Regions from separate parts of the Variovorax sp. Soil_C_12 genome, predicted to be linked through region 4. Evidence: predicted binding sites of a transcription regulator. Region 4 holds the regulator's gene; each other region holds the start of a gene.
What was found. Region 4 encodes sigma-54, which starts transcription at its own class of promoters, with help from an activator protein. Its sites were predicted from a motif close to TGGCANGNAANCTGCTTT; they were not measured.

Region 1 (4,988 bases), on a different contig from region 4:
GCGACATCGATGCCAGTGCGGAGGCCTTGCTGAACGCCGCCGAGGCGCTCACGGACGTGCTGGAGTCCTCGGCCGGCCGGCGGGCGCTGCGTATCGTCAATCTCTGCGGCCGGCAGCGCATGCGGGCGCAGCGCCTGGCCAAGGATGCGCTGCTCGCCTCGATGCTGCCCGAAGGCGGGTGGAGCGCCCAACTGGCGTCGACGATGGACGCCTTCGAGGCCTCGCTGCTGGAGCTGGAACGCGCGCCGCTGAGCTCGCCCGAGATCCGCGCGGCGCTCAGCGGCGCGCGCGACGAGTGGCTGCGGCTGGTGCGCGGCGTGCGCCAGGCCGACCGGGCCGAGGGCCGCGCCGACCTGGTGCGCGCCACGGAGGTGCTCGCCGATACCTTCGACCGGCTCACCGCCTCGTACGAACACAGTCTGCAGGTCATCATGTCCTGAGCCGGTGTTCGGCGGTGCGGGTCAGGCCGCGGCCTTCTCCACGTGCGCTTGTCGCGTGTAGAGGAAGTCGATCACGGCCTTGCGCGCATGCACGTAGACCGGGTCTTCCGCCAGCTCGACGCGGTTGCGCGGGCGCGGCAGGTCGACCGCCAGCACCTCGCCGATGGTGGCGGCCGGGCCGTTGGTGAGCATGACGATGCGGTCGGACAAGAGCACCGCCTCGTCGACGTCGTGCGTGACCATCACGACCGTGCTGTGCGTCTTCTGCACGATGGCCAGCAACTCGTCCTGCAGCTTGGCGCGGGTGAGCGCGTCGAGGGCGCCGAAGGGCTCGTCCATCAGCAGCACCTTGGGTTCCATCGACAGGGCGCGGGCGATGCCCACGCGCTGCTTCATGCCGCCCGAGATCTCGCCGGGGCGCTTTTGCGCGGCGGGCGTGAGGCCGACCAGCGCCAGCGCCGCTTCGGTGCGCGCCTTGAGCTGCGCCCTGTTCTCGGTGGCCGAGAACACGCGCTCCACCGCGAGGTAGACGTTCTCGTAGCAGCTGAGCCAGGGCAGCAGCGAGTGATTCTGGAACACCACGGCCCGCTCCGGGCCCGGGCCCTTGATCTCGCGGTTGGCGCACAGCAGCGCACCTTGCGTGGGCGTGCTCAGCCCGGCGATCAGGTTCAGCAGCGTGGACTTGCCGCAGCCCGAGTGCCCGATCAGCGTGATGAACTCGCCCTTGGCGACGTGCAAGTCGATGTCGCGCAGCGCCAGGAAGCTGCCCTTGGGCGTCTTGAAGCGCTGCTCCACGCCCTCGATCTGGATGTACTTGGAATCGCTCATGCTTTCACCTCTTCGAACGTGAATGCGGTAGCGATCCGGATCAGGGCGAACTCGAGCACCAGCCCGACGATGCCGATCACGAAGATCGCGATGATGATGTTGGCGACGTTGAGGTTGTTCCACTCGTCCCAGACCCAGAAGCCGATGCCGACGCCGCCGGTCAGCATCTCGGCCGCGACGATCACCAGCCAGGCGGTGCCGACCGCCAGGCGCACGCCGGTCAGCATGTAGGGCAAGACGGCGGGGAACAGGATCTTGGTGAGAATCTTCCACTCGGAGAGATTGAGCACCCGCGCCACGTTCATGTAGTCGCTGGGCACGCGCTGCACGCCCACCGCGGTGTTGATGACCATGGGCCAGATCGAGCAGATGAAGATGGTCCAAATGGCGGCCGGGTTGGCGCCCTTGAAGACCAGCAGGCCGATCGGCAGCCAGGCCAGCGGCGAGACCGGACGCAGCAGGCTGATCAGCGGGTTGAACATGCGCGCAAGGAAGCTGAAGCGCCCGATCGCGAAGCCGGCCGGGATGCCGACCGCCGCCGCCAGCCCGAAGCCCAGCGCCACGCGCTGCAGCGAGGAGAGCACGTTCCAGCCCACGCCCTGGTCGTTGGGGCCCTTGCTGTAGAAGGGGTCGCTGAACACGATGACCGCCTGTTGCCAGACGGTGCCCGGCGACGGAAAGCCGTTGCTGCTTTTCAGCGCGACCAGCTCCCAGACCAGGATCAGGAGCGCGAAGCCCAGGATCGGGGGCAGCGCGCGCAGCCAGATCCAGCTGAAGTCGCGCGGCGTGCGCGGGGTGGGCTCGGGCGCCTGCTGCACGGGCGCTGGCACGGCCACCGGCGTGGGGGCGATGCTCTTGGAGATCGCGGGTGCGGCAATATGCCCGGCGGCGGCTTCGAGCGGCGAATGAAAGACGGCACTGACCATGGCTTGCTCCTCAGACGTGCAGCTTGAAGGAATCGGCGTACTGCTTCGGGTTCTTCCCGTCCCACACCGCGCCGTCGATCAGCTTGCTGGTGCGCATCGCGTCCTTGGGCACGGAGGTCTTGGTGGCCGCCGCGGCCTGCTTGTAGATGTCGATGCGGTTGATCTCGGTGGCGACCTTGAGGTAGTCGGGGTGCTCCTTCAGCAGGCCCCAGCGCTTGTGCTGCGTGAGGAACCACATGCCGTCTGACAGGTAGGGGAAGGTCACCGCGCCGTCGTTGTAGAACTTCATGTGGTTGGGGTCGTCCCAGTTCTTGCCGAGGCCGTTGGTGTAGCGGCCCAGGATGCGCTGGTTGATGGCGTCCACGCTGGTGTTGACGTAGCTCTTGTCGGCGATGGTCTCGGCCATCTTGTTCTTGTTCTGCAGGCCGGTGTCGATCCACTTGCCGGCTTCCAGGATCGCGGCCGTCACCGCGCGTGCGGTGTTGGGGTACTTCTTGACGAAGTCCGAGGTGGTGCCCAGCACCTTCTCCGGATGGTCCTTCCAGATGTCCTGCGTGGTCACGGCGGTGATGCCGATGCCGTCCATGATGGCGCGCTGGCCCCAGGGCTCGCCGACGCAGTAGCCGTCCATGTTGCCCACGCGCATGTTGGCCACCATCTGGGGCGGGGGCACCACGATGTTCTTCACGTCCTTGAAGGGGTCGATGCCCGCCGAGGCCAGCCAGTAGTAGAGCCACATGGCGTGGGTGCCGGTCGGGAAGGTCTGGGCGAAGGTGTATTCGCGCTTGTCGGTGGCGATCAGCTTGGCCAGCGAGGCACCGTCGACCGCACCCTTGTCGGCCAGTTTCTTCGACAGCGTGATCGCCTGGCCGTTGTTGTTGAGGGTCATCAGTACAGCCATGTCCTTCTTGGGGCCGCTGATGCCGAGGTGCACGCCGTAGACGAGGCCGTAGAGCACGTGGGCGAAGTCGAGCTCGCCGTTGACCAGCTTGTCGCGCACGCCGGCCCAGCTGGCTTCCTTGCTGGGCACGATCTTCACGCCGTACTTCTTGTCGATGCCCAGCACCGAGGCCATCACCACGCTGGCACAGTCGGTCAGCGGGATGAAGCCGATCTTGACTTCCTCCTTCTCGGGCTTGTCGGAGCCCTGGGCCCAGACGGCGGCGCGCAGGGCGGGGTCGAGCCCGACGGCGCCAACGGCAGCAGCCTGCAGGATGCGGCGGCGGCTCAGTTTCGGTTTCAGCAGATCGTTCATGGGGCGCACTCCGAAGGTGAAAGACGAGAAGGCAAAAAACAAAAAGGCGTCCACACCACGCACGGGCCGCTCGTGAACGAGCCCTTGCGGGATGGGGACGCCTTTGTCCGGTTGTGGTGGCCCGCACCCGCCGTTGGATGCCGCCTGCCTGAAGACCCTTGCGGGCCTATGCAAGCTCTTTTAAGCAAGGTGCGTGCCAGTGAGCTTGCGGCTCGGGTTGCTATCGAATCGGTAGCGCGTGAGGCCGGCCTGGAAAGGCAGGGCGGCGGGTTGGTTCCAGATCTCCGCCTGGCACCCTTGTTGTGCAGCGCACCAATTCAGACCGGCATGCTCAGCGCACGGGATCGCCAGGCAGGTACTCCGCCATCGAGAGCACCGATTCGGCCACCTCGACCAGCCGCCGGCCCTGGCTCATCGCGGTCCGGCGCAGCATCTTGTGGGCTTCCTCCTCGCTGAGCCGGCGGTGCGCCATCAGCAGGCCCTTGGCACGCTCCACCAGCTTGCGCTCGTTGAGGGCGGCGCGCACGGTCTCGAGCTCATCGCTCATCGCCTGCAGGCGGTGCGACTGTTCCTGCACCATCTCCAGCACCGAGCGTTCCAGCTGGCGACCGAGGGCGGCCGCCGACAGGGCGCGCGGCGGGCTGCCCTCTGTATCGGCCGGAGGCAGCTCATCGAAGAAGGCGGCAGCCGCCTCGCCGGGCTCGATCGCCAGCTCGGCAAACAGTGCCTCATGGGCCTGCAGCTCCGCCCGGGCGCGCGCCGTCTTCTGTTCACAGAGCAGGCGCAGGTCGGCGGCCAGGCGCTCCTCGATGGCCTGCATCGCATCGATGCGGCGGGAGCAGCAGTCGAACCAGACCTGGCTCAGCTCGGCGTCCAGGCTCCCGCCCGCCGGCGCCGCGCAGGCGATGCGCCGCAGGCGTTCCTGCTCGGCCAGCTGCGGGGCGGACTGGCTGGCGCGCCAGAGCTCCCCCAGCGCCGGGCCCGAGAAATCGGCGAAGACCTGGAAGCAGCGCTCCTGCGACTCGATCAGGTGCAGCCATTGCTGCTGGCGCGCGCTGTCATTGCGGCCGGAGGCGAAGGCCGCGGCGCCGCAGGCGCGTTCCTGGCCCGCGAACTCCTTGCCCTGCATGAAATTGAACATCGCCACCAGGAGGCGTGAAATCTCCGGGTCGGTGGCACCGTCCGCGGCCTCGAACACCACCGCCAGCAACCCCGCGACCAGCTTGACGAAGGCGGCCGTGGCGTCGGCGGCCGACAGCTCCATTGCGCCGATGCGGCGGCGCAGCTCGGGCAGCGCGTCCAGGCCCGGCAGGACCCAGGCGATGCGGCTGAAGAGGCGCGCGCCGTTGCCGATGCGCACCGCCTCGGTGTCGAGCCGGTCGAAGGTGCTGCGCACGGCTTCTTCCGCGCGCAGGCAGACGGCCATCTGCGCTTCACGCTGCGCCACGAAGCGCTGGCCGCCTGAAGCCAGCAGCACGTTCGAGAGGCCACGCTCGCGCTGCAGCGCATGGACCAGCCGACCGATGGTGCCGACAAGAG
Region 2 (4,988 bases), on a different contig from region 4:
GGCGTGGTAGTCCACGCGGGCCTTGCCGCCCGTGAGCAGGCGCATGTAGCGCGTGACGGACTTGCGCGGCGGGTCGCCCATGAGCAGGGCCGTCCAGCGCGGGCGGCCATAGGTGACCACGGCCGAGATGCGCTTGATGTGCGTGAGCGAGGGCTTCACGTGGTGCGGGTCGCTGATGTCGAAGGCCACGCCCGGCATCAGCACGCGGTCGAAAAAGCCCTTGAGCATGGCCGGCATGCCGAAGCACCATGTAGGAAAGCAGAACACCACGGCCTCGGCGCACAGCAGGCGGTCCACATAGCCCTGGACCGGCAGCCGGTTGTTCGGCACCTCGTGGTAGCCCAGGCGCTCCTCGCGGCTCAGCACGGGGTTGAAGTCCTCGGCATACAGGTCGCAGTCGTCCACCTCATGGCCCGCCGCGCGCAGGTTGCGCACCACCTCGGCATGCAGGGCCGCGTTGTAGCTGGTCTCCACCGGGTGGCAATAGATCACGAGGATGCGCATGCGGACGCCTGCCAAACGGAGTCAGAGGTCGAGCGTGAGTGTCGGGACATGGCTGCGCGCGCAGCACACGGCCACATGGGTCAGCCGCTCGTCGGCACTCAGGCAGCTGTCGCGGTGGTCGGGCTCGCCGTCGAGCCAGCGCGTGACGCAGGTGCCGCACACGCCTTGTTCGCACAGGGTGTCGATGGCCACGCCGGCGAGTTGCAGCACGTCGGCCATGCTTTCGCCGGGCTCTACGGGCAGCCGCAGCTGGCTGCGCGCGAGCACGAGTTCAAAGGCCTGGTCGGCGGCTGGCAGTAGGGTTGTCGTGGGAGAAGTCTGCATCTTTGACCATTCGATTTGATCGATTGGTCAAACTATGCAAGGGCTGTGCCAGCGTTGCCTGGCCATGGTTTGGGTCTACGGAGGCACTTCAGGCCATCTAGAAACCGCGGGGGTGGCTTAATCTGGTGCGAGGCCGCAGCCCAGCAGCACAAAAGTGGTGAGTTCCCGCACGATGTGCTCACGGTCGATGGGTTCATCGGGCGCCAGGCCCAGCATGATGTGCACTTGCACGCCGTAGTCGGCGTAGTGCTGCGTCATGCCCCAGATCTGCATGAGCAGGACCTTGGCATCCACCGCGCGCATGCGGCCTTCGGCGATCCAGCGGTTGATCAGGTCGACCTTCTGCTGGGTGGACTTCACGGCCACCGGCCAGTACTTGCCCAGGTTGCGCCCGCCGCCCAGCACCTCGGTGGTGAAGATGCGCGACAGGCCCGGGTTGTCCAACGCGTAGTCCAGCTTCTTGCGCACGTAGCTGCTCAGCACCTTCTTTGGGTCGTCACTGTTGCTGTCGAAGATGAAGGCCCCCGACCAGCCGTTGAGCACGGAGTACAGCAGTTCTTCATAGAGCTCTTCCTTGCTGCTGATGTAGTAGTGCAACTGGGGTTTGGTCAGGCCCGCGCGTTCGGCAATGGCTTTGGTCGACGCGCCCTTGAATCCATGGCGGCTGAACTCGGCAATGGCCGCTTCCCGGATGGCGCCCAGGATGCGCTCGCGCCCCTGCTTGGCGCGACTCAGTGCGCCGGACGGGGCATCGATTTCAGATTCGGACATGGACTGGACGGGCACAGTGGTGAGGGAGACGTGAGGGAGGTTGCCGATTCTGCCGCTAGCGGCCTGGATGGGCGCCTCACACTATCCAGAATCCGACATGAGGCGCACTCGCCTCCTCGATCATCGCAGGCCCGATGCACTCGATGGGATGGGGGGATGCCGCGAATACGTCGCGGCAGGACAGCGCTGCATCGCGCTGCTCGGCCCGCTCGCCGCGGAACACGCGCAGGCGCACGGCATCGATGCCAAACACCACACGCCCGATGCCCGACCAGAAAATGGCGCCCGCACACATCACGCACGGCTCGGCCGACGAGTACAGCGTGGCCTGGGCCAGTGCTTCGCGGCCGACGCGCGGGCTGAGCTGGCGCACGGCATTGGTTTCGGCATGGCCTGTGCAGTCACCCGTTTCGGTGGTGTTGCAGTAGGCCTCGGCGAGCAATTCGCCGTCGGCGCCAATCACCACAGCGCCAAACGGACGGTTGCCGCGCGCGCGTGCCGTGCGGGACCAGGCGATGGCCTGGCGCAGGTAGGTGCCATCGGTGCCATCGACGAGCGTCGCTTCTTCGAGCGGTGCGGGGGATGCAGTCATGAGGGCGTGCATGGGGGGTCTTTGTCGGTCGTGCGATGGGCAGGTTTCGTTGTTCAACGCCAGGCGGCTGCATGCCCGCCACTGCGGATGCCGGCCGCAATGCATTTGGCATGCCCGGGCACTCTTCTTGCATTGATCTGTGGCAAGAGTAGAAGCGTTCACTGCGCAGCCTTCATGTCCTTGTGCATGGTGGCGCGGGCAGCCGGAAATTGCTCTTGAAGCCCGCACCATGACTTCAGGAGAACCGCATGACCACTGCCACCTATGACCTGACCGAGCTGCAGAAAGAAACGCGCATGGGCGCCATGGGCTCGGAAACCAGCAACCGCGAGATACGCCGCATCGACCTCTCGGACTTCGCGCAGCGCAGGACCGACATCGCCAACCAACTTTGGGATGCCGCCGTCGATGTAGGCTTCTTCCAGATCGTGAACCACGGCATGGCGCTGGCCGATGTACGCAAGGCCTTCGCCATGACCGAGCGTTTCTTTGCGCTGCCCGATGCCGTGAAGGCCCGGTACCCTTTGAAGAAGGCCCTGAACGTTGGGTGGGAGAGCCGTGCCCAGGTGCGTCCGTCTACGGGCACACCCGACCAGAAGGAGTCCTATCAGATCACCCGCCCGCACATGGAAAGCTTGTGGCCCGCCGACGAAGAACTGGCAGGGTTCAAGGCGACCATGCTGGCCTTTGAAAGACAGTGCTGGCAAGTGGCAATGCAGGTGCTGTCGTGTTTTGCATGGAAACTGGGCTTCGATGACTTCTTCTTTCAGCGTGCGCACGATCCGGCGCAGCCCAGCTACCAGAGCACCTTGCGCCTGCTGCACTACTTTGCAACGCCGCCCGAGCAGCAGGACGGCCTGGGCCTGTGGCGCGCCGGCGCGCACACCGATTTCGACTGCCTCACCCTGCTGTTCCAGCGGCAAGGGCAGGGGGGCCTGCAGGTGTGCCCGGGCAAGGAGATGGACAGCCAGGCCTGGACGTCGGTGGAGCCCGACGAGCAGGCGATCACCTGCAACATCGGCGACATGCTGATGCGCTGGAGCGATGACCAGTTGCCTTCCAACTTCCACCGCGTGAAGAACCCGCTGCCCGGTGAATACATGGGGCCGCGCTTCAGCATGGCATTCTTTGCGCAGGCCAACCGGGATGCCATCATCGAAGGCCCGGGCCGCAAATACCCGGCAATCGCAGCCGGGGACTATCTGAACCAGCGCGTGGCGGCCAATTTCAAGGCCTATTGAACAGGGGCAGGTGCTGCGGTTTCACTGCTCTGGCCCCGTGCCTTGCGCATGGGAAAGCCTGTCATTCCAAAGCTTGTGACCGTAGGCCCGGCCTCCGCATATCCGTTTCAGCATGGGGCTCGTCAAAGTGACCTGGATCCATGCCCGCTGGGCGCATCACGCAGGTGATAAATGTCCCCTTCGGAACCGCGACATCGGCAACCACCACGTTTTGATGCGCCTGGACGATATTCATCGGCGCCACAGGTTTGAGTCGCATCGCTTCGTTGGCGCAGGCCTCGAGGAAGTCGAGCTGCGACAGCTGTTCCAGCGACTGCGGGATCGATCCTTCGCCCACGATCGCGTCCGCTTCCGCTCGAGCGCTCTCCCACTCCTTCGGATGTTCGTGCAGCAACCACATCGAGCCGATCGTGTGGGCGGTCGTGTCTTCGCCCGCCAGAAGCATGCCCAGGACATTTCCGGAGAGCTCCCCGTCGGTCGAGCGATCTTGCGAATCGGCGTGTTCGGGCGGCACCGCGGGAGCGCGCGTCGTGACGAGCCCATTGCCCGCGAAGTCCAGCGGCCTCAGCTTTTTTCTTCATGGGGGTGAGGTCGCACCACGATCCTACCCTGGCCCCTTGGCAGCAACTCCCGTCGATGTGACCAATTTCTACGAGGCCTATTTCACGCAGGGCGACAGTTCGAAGCGCTCTTTGGCGCTTGCCGCGGAAGCGGCTGCAACTGACTACTTGGACGGAAAGCCGAAGCGTCGCGGAAAGCACAAGGTCACTGCCGCGCAGCGCGACGCCGACTTCTGGTCATGTGCTGCCTGGCGTGCGCTGCCGGCAGAGCTCTGGCGGTCCGATCTGATGACGCTGGCCCTGGCGCGCTACTTCGTGCAGGAGAAGATCACGAATGTCGAGCTGCTGTCGCGCATCGCGGTCGCCTGTCCGGCCGCGCTGTCCACGGCGGCTCGTCGCTCAAGACTGGCGCTGCGCCCCGCCTCGGCGCATCGTCGCGACCTCGAAAGCTTGGCTGGCCTGCACGGCGACATCGCAGAGCTGTGCCGCGTACTTCACATCTTCGGAGAAGCCCACCGCGTGCGCGTCGAGGAGGTAACGCGGCTGCAGCGCGAGCTTGCGGACGCGACGCCCTTCGACCTGCTCGTCCTGGCCAGCCTCTACGCGTTCGAGCATCTCGTGCCGGCGGGCATGTCTTCGCCACACCGTCCGGACAGCACGATCTCGGCCGAGCAGTGCGCCTGGCACGCGATCAACGATGTCCTGCTGTGGAAGCTCGGCACGGCCCGCCCGCAGGACCTGCATCTCGACCAGCGCAAGCTGGCGCGGTCGCTGGAGACGCATCTGATACCCGTCCTGAGCGAATCGAGTGTGGCGCAGGCATGGGGACAGGGCATGCGAGACGCCTTCCATGCATTGCTAGAGGCGCAGATCGAACTGAACGAGTTCTTGTCGCGGTCGGCTGACGCGTTCAGCTTCGACGCCGGCATCCGGTTCGTCCGGCGCGGCGCCGTGCTCGAGATCGAAGTCGTCGATGCCGGTCTGCGGGCCGCCTGG
Region 3 (4,988 bases), on a different contig from region 4:
GGTGCTGCTGCTGGCAGCCGCCGCGGCGACCGGGCGGCTGCCCTGGACGATGGTGACATTGCCGCCTTCCATGACCTTGCAGCCGCGCTGCTGGGCCATGGTGGCGTTGTTGGTGTATTCGTTGCCGCAGCGCCAGACGCGCTCCTGCTGCGCCTGGGCCTGCATATGCACGCCGGCCGCTGCCAGTGCGGCCAGCAGGTAAACGAAAGAAGTCTTCATGATCGTCGTATGAAAGTGGGCAACCGGATGGCATTTTCATGCAATTCGATGGCGCTGCCACAGGGGGCCACCGCCCCAAGAAAAAAGGACGGCGAGCCGTCCTTTATTTCACTGAAAGGCGCCCCGGAAGGGCGATAGTCCTTACAGGCTGTAGTACATGTCGAACTCGACCGGGTGCGTGGCCATGCGGAAGCGCGTGACTTCCTGCATCTTGAGGTCGATGTAGGCGTCGATGTACGCATCGGTGAACACGCCGCCCTTGGTCAGGAAGGCGCGGTCCTTGTCGAGATAGTCGAGCGCCTGGTCGAGGCTGTGGCACACGGTCGGGATCAGCGCGTCTTCTTCCGGCGGCAGGTGGTAGAGGTCCTTGCTGGCGGCCTCGCCCGGATGGATCTTGTTCTCCACGCCGTCCAGGCCGGCCATCAGCATGGCAGCGAAGCCGAGGTAGGGGTTCATCATCGGATCGGGGAAGCGCGCCTCGACGCGGCGGCCCTTCGGGTTGGCCACGAAGGGGATGCGGATCGAGGCCGAGCGGTTCTTGGCCGAGTAGGCCAGCTTCACCGGGGCTTCGAAGCCGGGGACCAGGCGCTTGTAGCTGTTGGTGCCGGGGTTGGTGATGGCGTTGAGCGCGCGGGCGTGCTTGATGATGCCGCCGATGTAGTGCAGCGCGAAGTCGCTCAGGCCCGCATAGCCGTCGCCGGCGAACAGGTTCTTGCCGTCCTTCCAGACCGACTGGTGCACGTGCATGCCGGAGCCGTTGTCGCCGACGATGGGCTTGGGCATGAAGGTCGCGGTCTTGCCGTAGGCGTGGGCCACGTTGTGGATCACGTACTTCTGCAGCTGGACCCAGTCCGCACGCTGGATCAGCGTGCTGAACTTGGTGCCGAGCTCCATCTGGCCGGCGTTCGCCACTTCGTGGTGATGCACCTCGACCGGAATGCCCAGCGATTCGAGCACCAGGCACATCTCGGAGCGCATGTCATGGAAGCTGTCGACCGGCGGAACCGGGAAGTAGCCGCCCTTGACGGCCGGGCGGTGGCCCGTGTTGCCATGCTCGAATTCCTTGCCGGTGTTCCACGAGGCCTCTTCGGACTCGATCTTGACGAAGCAGCCGGACATGTCGTTCTGCCAGCGCACGCCGTCGAACACGAAGAACTCGGGCTCCGGTCCGAAGAAGGCGGTGTCGCCCAGGCCGGAGGCCTTCATGTAGGCCTCGGCGCGCTTGGCCAGCGAACGCGGGTCGCGCTCATAGGGCTTGCCGTCGGTGGGGTCGACCACGTCGCAGGTGAGGATGAGGGTGGTCTCTTCGAAGAAGGGGTCGATGTTGGCCGTGTTCGGGTCGGGCATGAGCAGCATGTCCGAGGCCTCGATGCCCTTCCAACCGGCGATCGACGAGCCGTCGAAGGCATGACCGTCGTTGAACTTGCCCTCGTCGAAGTGCGAGACCGGCACGGTCACGTGCTGTTCCTTGCCGCGGGTGTCGGTGAATCGAAAGTCGACGAACTTGACCTCGTTTTCCTTGACGAGTTTGAGTACATCGGCGACGGTCTTAGCCATCAGGCTTCTCCTTGGAATGGTTGGGGTGGGAAATCCAGCGGGATCGGGAATGCAGTTTCTGTGCCATTGTCAGGGGCACGAAGGGGCATCCAGCCCGCCGCCGGGTCCCCAAAAACAGGCAAGTTGTAACCAAATTGGTGCTCTGTAAATCAACGCACCAATTCAGGGCCAAGTCGGGCATCAAAGCTGTGCAGGCCTTCGAGCAATTGCGCATAGGCCGCGTCGACGCGTTCAGCGTCGCCCTTGACGCCGAGCTCGATATGGCGGCCGTGCTCGGCATGGTCGACGCTGGGCAGGCTGAAGACCTTGATGCCCGGATGCGTGCGCTCGACGGCTTCCATCAGCGGCGTGAGCGTGGCCTCCATCGCACCATAGACGATCACCGACTTCTCGACCGACCGGCCGCGGGCGAACAGGTGGCCGTAGCGCTCGTCCAGCACCGACTCGATCATCGGCCAGGCCATGACCGGGAAGCCGGGGACGAAATGCACATCGGCCACGCTGAAGCCGGGGATCTTGTTGTAAGGGTTGCGGATGATCTTGGCCCCCAGCGGGAACACGCCCATGTTCAGCCGATGCACGTTGTCCGGGTGATCGGGCTCGTAGACCTTGCCCTGCTCGCGCGCCGTGTCCTGCATGCGCTCGCGGATCAGCACTTCGGCCTCCGGATGCAGGGCCAGCGGCACGCCGAGGGCCGCGGCCGCGCACTGGCGCGTGTGGTCGTCGGGCGTGGCGCCAATGCCGCCGGTGGAGAACACGATGTCGCCCGAGGCGAAGGCGCGCCCCAGCGCGGCGGTGATGCGGGTCGGCTCGTCGCCGACGTATTCGGCCCAGCCCAGCTGCATGCCGCGGGCGGCGAGCAGCTCGATGAGCTTGGGCATGTGCTTGTCGGTTCGCTTGCCCGACAGGATCTCGTCGCCGACGACGAGCAGGCCGATGGAACGTGTCATATAACAAACCTCCGCGCTACGCGCTTCTCGGTATTCGCCTTCGGAGCGGCCGTGCGGCTCACTGGAGTACCTTCGCCTTCGGCTACGGTGCTATTCGCCTTGGGAGCGGCCCGGCGGCTCATGGGGCTCCCCATTGGGTTGCGACCGCGCGGGCATCCGCTGTCTCGGCCGTCGTGGTGGAAAGGGCCGCTGCCGCGCGCTGCGCCCGCAATTGCGCCAGCGCGTCCAGGCAGTAGTGCGAAAACCAGAGCGCCGAGAAGGCGAACACCAGCGTGTAGATCCAGATCGCGAGCGGCGCCAGCACCAGGAAGGCGGCGACGAAGAGCATGCCCGAGGCCCAGACGATGCTGGGGGCGGCGCCCAGGTAGCCGCACAGCACGCCGATGCCGAGCAGCGGCAGGCGGTGGGCGCGCAGCAGCGCCGAGCGCTCCTCGGCGTTCGCATGCTCGGACAGGGCGTCGAAGCTCATCACGCGGTAGGTCAGCCAGCCCCAGATCAGCGGCGGCAGGACCAGCACCAGCGGCGGTATCAGCCACAGGGGCATCGACACCACCAGGGCGAGCAGCGCCAGCACCGTGAGGCCCAGCGAGCGGAACACGCTGCCGAGGAAGGAGGCGCCCTTCTTCTGTTCCAGCGCCGGGAAGCGCCGCTCGGCCACCAGGCGCGTCAGCGGCGGCGCCATCAGGCCGGAGACGACCAGCAGCGACACCACCACGATCAGCGGCGTGGCGGCGATCACCACCACCATCGGCGCCACCACGGCGGTGACGTCGCCGGAGAACAGGCGGCCGATCCAGGCCCAGAAGCTGGCCAGGAGCGGCCAGGCGTCGAGCGCGTCGCGCGTCCAGGCCACGGTGGCGTCCCAGTAGAAGTAGCCGAACAGCGCCGCCATCAGCACCATGAGGCCGAGCGGGAGCAGCGACAGCACGATCACCCGCGGGTGCATGCAATAGGCGACCGAACGCCAGAAGGAATCGAGGAGGAGACGCATCGGGGGCCGAGGATAACGCCAGCGCGTGAACGCGGGTTCAGTCGGCACCAGGCGTGAGGGCCATATTCAGCCGCGGCGGGCCAGGCGCTTCAGGCCCAGCCACTGCTGCGCCCAGAAGCCGCGCCCGTACTCGCGCAGCCGGCCATCGGCATCGGGCTCGACCTGGTCGCGGATGCCGGTCGGGTCGTAGCGCTCCTCGAAATTGCCGGTGCGAAACAGCATGTCCCACCACGGCAGCAGCACGCCGAAGTTGTGGCCACCGAGCGTGCGGGGGCCCTTCGATTCGTGCCCGATGCCGATGCTGTGGTGCAGGCGGTGAAAGCGCGGGCTGATCCAGAGCCGCTCCCCGATCGCGCCGAAGCTCCAGCGCAGGTTGGCATGCTGCAGGCTTTCGCTGAGCTGGGTGAAGGCGACGATGGCGATGAACTGCCCCGGCGCCACGCCGATCAGCTGGGCGACCACCACGATGATCGTGTCGTGGATGATGTCGTCGAGCAGGTGGTTGCGGTTGTCGCTCCACATGGTCATCTGGCGCTGCGAGTGGTGCAGCGAATGCAGCGCCCACCACCAGTTGAACTGGTGCTGCCCGCGATGGATGAGGTACTCGACGAAGTCCAGCACCACCAGGTAGATCGCGAAGGCGATCCAGGGGATGTCGGTCACGCCGGGCCAGAGCTGGTCGAGGTGGAGCGAGCCCCAGCCGGCCCCCCGCACCGCGCCCAGTGCCTCGTCGAACAGCGGATCGAGCGCGAAGAACATGGCCAGGCGGAACAGGCCCAGCCGGTGGATCAGGGTGTAGAGGATGTCGATGCGGATGGCCGGCCGGTCGACCACCGGCTCGACCGGCCGCCAGCGCTGGAGCGGGCCGATGAGGGCGACCAGGATCGCGATCTGAACCAGCCCGACCAGCAGCCAGCCGGTGGCGTCGAAGGCGTCCTCGACCCAGCCGCCGAGGCCGACGGCGTAGACCAGCGGCTGCACCGCGGCTTCGAACAGCCACTGCTGCACGTTGGCGAAGATATCGGTCAGCCAGTCCATCGGCACACCACCATGCGATTCAGGAATGCGATGCGATCCAGGCACGATACGCCGGATGCTGGCGCAGTGTCTCGAAGCAGAAGCCCTTGGCCTTGAGCCCGACGATCAAGGGCTCCAGCACTGCCGGCGCCCACGGATCCTTGCGCGACCAGATGCCCAGGTGCGCGACCAGGATGTCGCCTGCCTGGATGCGATCGAGGGCCTGCTGCAGCAGCTTCTCGTTGCTGAACTGC
Region 4 (4,988 bases):
AGCAGCGCGTCCTCGCCCGAGGTGTAGAGGTCGTCCATCAACAGCCGCACGCGCACGCCGCGCCGGGCCGCGTCGCGCAGCGTGCGCAGCAGGTAGCGGCCGGTCTCGTCGTTGTGGATCTGGTAGTACTGCACGTCCAGCGTGCGCTCGGCGCGCCGCGCCAGCTCGAGCCGGGTGTTGAGCGCGAAGTCGCCGCCCGGCATGAGGCGGAAGCCGCTCAGGTCGGGGTCGGGCTGGGCGCTTTTCGCGATGCGGCCCAGCGTGGTGTCGGGGGAGAGCGGCACCGCCTTCGAAGGCGTGCGCTCGAACTCGGCAGGCAGCATGGCACAGCCGCTGGCCAGGAAGAGCACCCCCATCAGCGCCAGGCCCAGACGCATCCACTGCGGCCAGAGGCTTGGGCGCGCGCTCATCGCTACAGGGCCTTGCGCAGGTTGGCCGGCGCGATGCGCAGCGCCTCACGGTACTTGGCCACGGTGCGGCGCGCGCACTCGATGCCCTGCTCCTTGAGCATCTCGGAGACCTGGCTGTCCGACAGCGGCCGCTTCGCATCCTCGGCGCTCACGAACTGCTTGATCAGCGCGCGCACCGCGGTGCTGGAGGCGTTGCCGCCGGTCTCGGTGCCCAGCGCCGAGCCGAAGAAGTACTTGAGCTCGACCGTGCCGTAGGGCGTGGCCATGTACTTGGCGGTGGTCACGCGGCTGATGGTGGACTCGTGCAGGCCGAGCTCGTCGGCGATCTCGCGCAGCACCAGCGGCCGCATGGCGAGCTCGCCGTGGACGAAGTAGTTCTTCTGCCGCTCCACGATGGCGTTGGAGACGCGCAGGATGGTGTCGAAGCGCTGCTGGATGTTCTTGATGAACCAGCGCGCCTCCTGCAGCCGCTGCGACAGCGCCTGGCTGCCCTCGCCCTTGTGGGCCTTCAGCGCGCCGGCGTAGATGTCGTGCACGCGCAGCCGCGGCATGACCTCGGGGTTGAGCATGACGCGGAAGCGGGCGCTGGTGCCGTGGCCGATGCGCGTGACGATCACGTCGGGGATGACCACGTTGCGCTCGACGTCGACGAAGCGGCGCCCGGGCTTGGGCTCCAGCCGGGCGATCAGCTGGAGGGCGGAGCGCACCTCCTCTTCGTTGCTGCGGGTGAGCGTGGCCAGGCGCTTGAAGTCGCGCTTGGCGAGCAGCTCCATCGGGTGCTTGCAGATCGCGATCGCAGTCCGCCGCACCTGCACCTCTTCCTCGGTGTCGTCCTTTTCCTGCTCGGCGCGCAGCTGGATGGTGAGGCACTCGGCCAGGCTGCGGGCGCCGACGCCGACCGGCTCCAGGCTCTGCAGCAGGCCCAGCGCGACCTGGAAGTGGTGCACCAGCTCGTCGAACTGGTCGTTGTCGTCGCCGGCCAGGCCCGAGGCCAGGGCCGGCAGCGAGTCCTCGAGGTAGCCGTCGTCGTTGAGCGACTCGATCAGGAAGCGCAGCGCGGCGCGGTCGTTCTCCTCCAGGCGCAAGGACAGCGCCTGGCGGTGCAGGAAGGACTGCAGCGACTCCTGGCTCCTGGCCAGCTCGGTCGCATCGGGGCGCTCGTCGTTGCCGAGGTTGTTGGCGCGCGCGGGGGCATCGCCGCCCCATTCGCTGTCGTCCGGCGCCAGGTCGACCGTGCCGTCGCCTTCCCAGTCGGGCTCGCTCTCGGGGGCATCGGCGGCTGCCGCCGTCTCGCTGTCGGCGGGGGACGCCGGCGCAGTGTCGGCAGCGGCCGGGGCGGGCCCGGCGACGAAGTCGCTCTCGCCTTCGGCCTGGCGGTCGTCATCGCGCACCGGCGCATCGGCGGATTCGAGCCCGAACTCCTCGCGCGGGGCTTCGTCGGCGGTGCGCTCCAGGAACGGGTTCTCGTCGAGCATCTGCTCGACCTCCTGGCTCAGCTCGAGCGTGGACAGCTGGAGCAGCCGGATCGACTGCTGCAGTTGCGGCGTGAGCGCCAAGTGCTGCGAGACCCGCAGCGAGAGCCCTTGCTTCATCTCTACATCCGGAAGTGCTCGCCGAGATAGACGCGCCTGACCTCGGCGTTGTCGACGATCTCCGAGGGCGTGCCTTGTGCCAGCACATGCCCGTCGCTGATGATGAATGCGTGATCGCAGATGCCCAGCGTCTCGCGCACGTTGTGGTCGGTGATGAGCACGCCGATGCCGCGCTCCTTCAGGAAGTTGATGATCCGCTGGATCTCGATCACCGCGATCGGGTCGATGCCGGCGAAGGGCTCGTCCAGCAGGATGAAGCGGGGCTGGGTGGCCAGCGCGCGCGCGATCTCGACGCGGCGGCGCTCGCCGCCCGACAGCGCCAGCGCCGGCGAATCGCGCAGGTGGTCGACGCGCAGGTCGTGCAGCAGCTCGCTCAGGCGCTCCTCGGTGCGCTGCTTCGACAGGGGCATCGGCCGGCCGTCGCCGTTCGGCTCGCGCTGCAGCTCGAGCACCGCGCGCACGTTCTCCTCGACCGTCAGCTTGCGGAAGATCGAGGCCTCCTGCGGCAGGTAGCTCAGGCCCATGCGGGAGCGGCGGTGGATCGGCATGTGCGCGATCGGCACGCCGTCGATGCTGATTTCGCCCGCGTCGGCCCGCACCAGGCCGACGATCATGTAGAAGGAGGTGGTCTTGCCGGCGCCGTTGGGGCCCAGCAGGCCCACGACCTCGCCCTTCTCGACGCCCAGCGAGACGTCCTTGACCACCTTGCGGCTGCCGTAGGTCTTCTGCAGGCCGCGCGCCTCCAGGCGGCTGTTCAGCACATCGTTGCGGCCGTTGAGCATGCCCCGGTCCTCCGTCACTTGCGCTCTTCCCCGCCGAGGGTGCTGCTCGAGCGCAGGCCGGTGCCGCTCGCCGGTGCCGGCGCCGCGGCAGGGGCCGCAGCCGCCGGCCGGGTGCCGGCCGCGGGCGCCGAGGCGGCCGCCTTGGGCGTCAGGATGGCCCGCACGCGCCCGCCCGGCGGCGCCGCCACGGCCGCGTTGGGCGGCAGCGAGGAGCCGTTGACGGTGAAGGTGTCGTTGCTCTGGTCGTAGACGATCAGCGGTCCGCTGCTCTCGTCGTTCACGGTCGCGCCGTAGAGCCGGCGCATCACCGCGCGGCGGATGAATTTCACGTTGTCGGCGCGGCTGTCGTACTCGATGACCTCCGACTCGCCCTCGATCCACTCGTCGGTGCCGGCGTCGCGCTTCTGCTTGTAGTAGGCCAGCTTGCCGGGCGCGGCCGTGACCACGCCGTACTGGTAGCCGTCCGGGTCCTGCCGCACGTCGATGCGGGTGCCGCGGATGATGATCGTGCCCTTGGTCATCACCACGTTGCCGGTGAAGACGCTGGTCTGCTTGAGGTCGTCATAGCGCATCGCATCGGCTTCGATGTTCATCGGCTTGGTGCGGTCCGCCTTCTCGGCCTGCGCCATCGGCACCAGGCCGGCCAGCATCGAGGCGAATACGAAAGCACGACAAAGGTGGTGGGAACGGGGGAAGGTAAGAAGTAGCGAAGTCATAAGGCACGAAACTTGCTGGCGGAGATTGTATGCGGCCTCATCGACCGGACTTCGATCGCTCGGATGAAAAAGCCCGCCGAAGCGGGCTTTCCTAGGGGGAGGGGCGAATTCAGGCGCTCTTGCGGGCTTCGCCGATCAGGAAATCGGTGACCTGCAGGGCGCGCTCCATGCTTTTCGCGAGGTCGCCGTCGACGTACCAGCGCCCGGCAATGCCGATCGAGGGCACGCCGGCCACCTGGTAGGCGTCCTGCAGCTGCTTGGCGCGCTGGATCTTGCTCGCCACGCTGAAGGACTTGTACTGCTCGGTGAACTTGGCCTTGTCCAGGCCGTTGGCCGCGACCCAGTCGATGATCTGCTGCTCGCCCGAGAGGTTCTGGCGCTGCTGGTGGATGGCGTTGAACACCTTGAGCTGGTATTCGTCGACCTTGCCCATGGCCTCGAGCGCGTAGTAGAGCTTCTGCTGCGGCTGGAAGCTGGCCTGGAAGGCGACCGGCACCCGCTTGAAGGCCACGTGCGGCGGCAGCTTCTTGATCCAGGCCTCGAGGGTGGGCTCGAAGGCGTTGCAGTGCGGGCAGTTGTACCAGAAGAACTCGATCACCTCGACCTTGCCGGCCGGCGCGTCGACCGGCACCCGCTTGTCGAGCACGGCATAGTCGGTGCCGGCCTTGGGCCCCAGCGTCTGCGCGTGGGTCGGGGTCATCAGAGGAAGCAGCCCCAGCGAAGTGGCGGCCAGCGAAAAATCACGACGTTTCATGTGTAAGGTTCTCCTGTGCGGCTGACAGAGCCCGCGATGCCGCCGGAGTTCCCGGGGGACGGCGCGAGCGTAAAAAGAGGATGGCTCAGCGCTGCACGCGCACCAGGGCCGATTCGAGGCCGCCGCCGTCGAGCCGTTCCTTGAGCCGGTCGGCATCTTCCTTCTTGTTGAAAGGCCCGGCGCGCACCCGGTAGACGGTGCGGCCGGCCTGCTCGCGCTCGGTAACCCGCGCCTCCACCCCCATCAGCGAGAGCCTGGCGCGCTGCGTCTCGGCATCCTCGGGGGTGCGGAAGGCGCCGGCCTGCACGAAGTACATGAAGGGGTCGCTGGCGCTGGGCGCCGCGGCGGCGGTGGTGGTGCCGGGGCCGGCGCCCGCGCCCGAACGGGCCCGCGCGAGATCGCCGATGGGGTCGCTCGACGGCGGCAAGGGGTTGGCTTCGGCCGGCACGGGCGGGCGCGCGGCGCGCTGTTGTTGCTGCTGTTGCTGAGCGGTCGGAGGGACCACCACCGGGGCCGGCGCGGTCTGCGGGACGCCGGGGGCCGCGGCGGAGGGCTGCGGCGCCACGGGGGCGGCCGGCGGCTCGGGCGGACGCACGGGGCCGGCCTTGCCGGCCAGGGGGGCGTTGGGGTTCCAGTCGCGGTTCTTGCGTGCCTCGGCCTCGTCCTGCTCGGGGCCTCCGCGCTGCGTCTTGGTCATGAAGGGGATGGGCACCTTGGTCACGTAGACCGCGATG

Region 1: a site for sigma-54 is predicted at 3,631-3,648, ahead of AC3A6X_RS32185 (CmpA/NrtA family ABC transporter substrate-binding protein). Genes of this name have one in related genera too.
Region 2: a site for sigma-54 is predicted at 2,308-2,325, ahead of AC3A6X_RS29265 (isopenicillin N synthase family dioxygenase). Genes of this name have one in related genera too.
Region 3: a site for sigma-54 is predicted at 1,825-1,842, ahead of glnA (type I glutamate--ammonia ligase). Genes of this name have one in related genera too.

Annotation. Positions count from the first base shown of each region.
Region 1 covers NZ_JBDGIO010000019.1:70,905-75,892, reverse strand. The annotation lists gene AC3A6X_RS32200 (ANTAR domain-containing response regulator) at 1-440, shown strand, start outside; gene AC3A6X_RS32195 (ABC transporter ATP-binding protein) at 462-1,268, opposite strand; gene ntrB (nitrate ABC transporter permease) at 1,265-2,194, opposite strand; gene AC3A6X_RS32185 (CmpA/NrtA family ABC transporter substrate-binding protein) at 2,205-3,449, opposite strand; gene AC3A6X_RS32180 (nitrate- and nitrite sensing domain-containing protein) at 3,781-4,988, opposite strand, start outside.
Region 2 covers NZ_JBDGIO010000015.1:9,786-14,773, forward strand. The annotation lists gene AC3A6X_RS29245 (NAD(P)H-dependent oxidoreductase) at 1-504, opposite strand, end outside; gene AC3A6X_RS29250 (2Fe-2S iron-sulfur cluster-binding protein) at 526-828, opposite strand; gene AC3A6X_RS29255 (TetR family transcriptional regulator C-terminal domain-containing protein) at 946-1,599, opposite strand; gene AC3A6X_RS29260 (nucleoside deaminase) at 1,676-2,203, opposite strand; gene AC3A6X_RS29265 (isopenicillin N synthase family dioxygenase) at 2,440-3,432, shown strand; gene AC3A6X_RS29270 (cytochrome P450) at 3,494-3,946, opposite strand; gene AC3A6X_RS29275 (hypothetical protein) at 4,071-4,988, shown strand, end outside.
Region 3 covers NZ_JBDGIO010000003.1:459,121-464,108, forward strand. The annotation lists gene AC3A6X_RS10905 (hypothetical protein) at 1-219, opposite strand, end outside; gene glnA (type I glutamate--ammonia ligase) at 361-1,776, opposite strand; gene AC3A6X_RS10915 (competence/damage-inducible protein A) at 1,926-2,726, opposite strand; gene AC3A6X_RS10920 (EI24 domain-containing protein) at 2,845-3,717, opposite strand; gene AC3A6X_RS10925 (sterol desaturase family protein) at 3,784-4,755, opposite strand; gene AC3A6X_RS10930 (polysaccharide deacetylase family protein) at 4,775-4,988, opposite strand, start outside.
Region 4 covers NZ_JBDGIO010000018.1:44,319-49,306, forward strand. The annotation lists gene AC3A6X_RS31495 (phospholipase D family protein) at 1-377, opposite strand, end outside; gene AC3A6X_RS31500 (RNA polymerase factor sigma-54) at 413-2,002, opposite strand; gene lptB (LPS export ABC transporter ATP-binding protein) at 2,005-2,784, opposite strand; gene lptA (lipopolysaccharide transport periplasmic protein LptA) at 2,799-3,500, opposite strand; gene AC3A6X_RS31515 (thiol:disulfide interchange protein DsbA/DsbL) at 3,610-4,254, opposite strand; gene AC3A6X_RS31520 (SPOR domain-containing protein) at 4,340-4,988, opposite strand, start outside.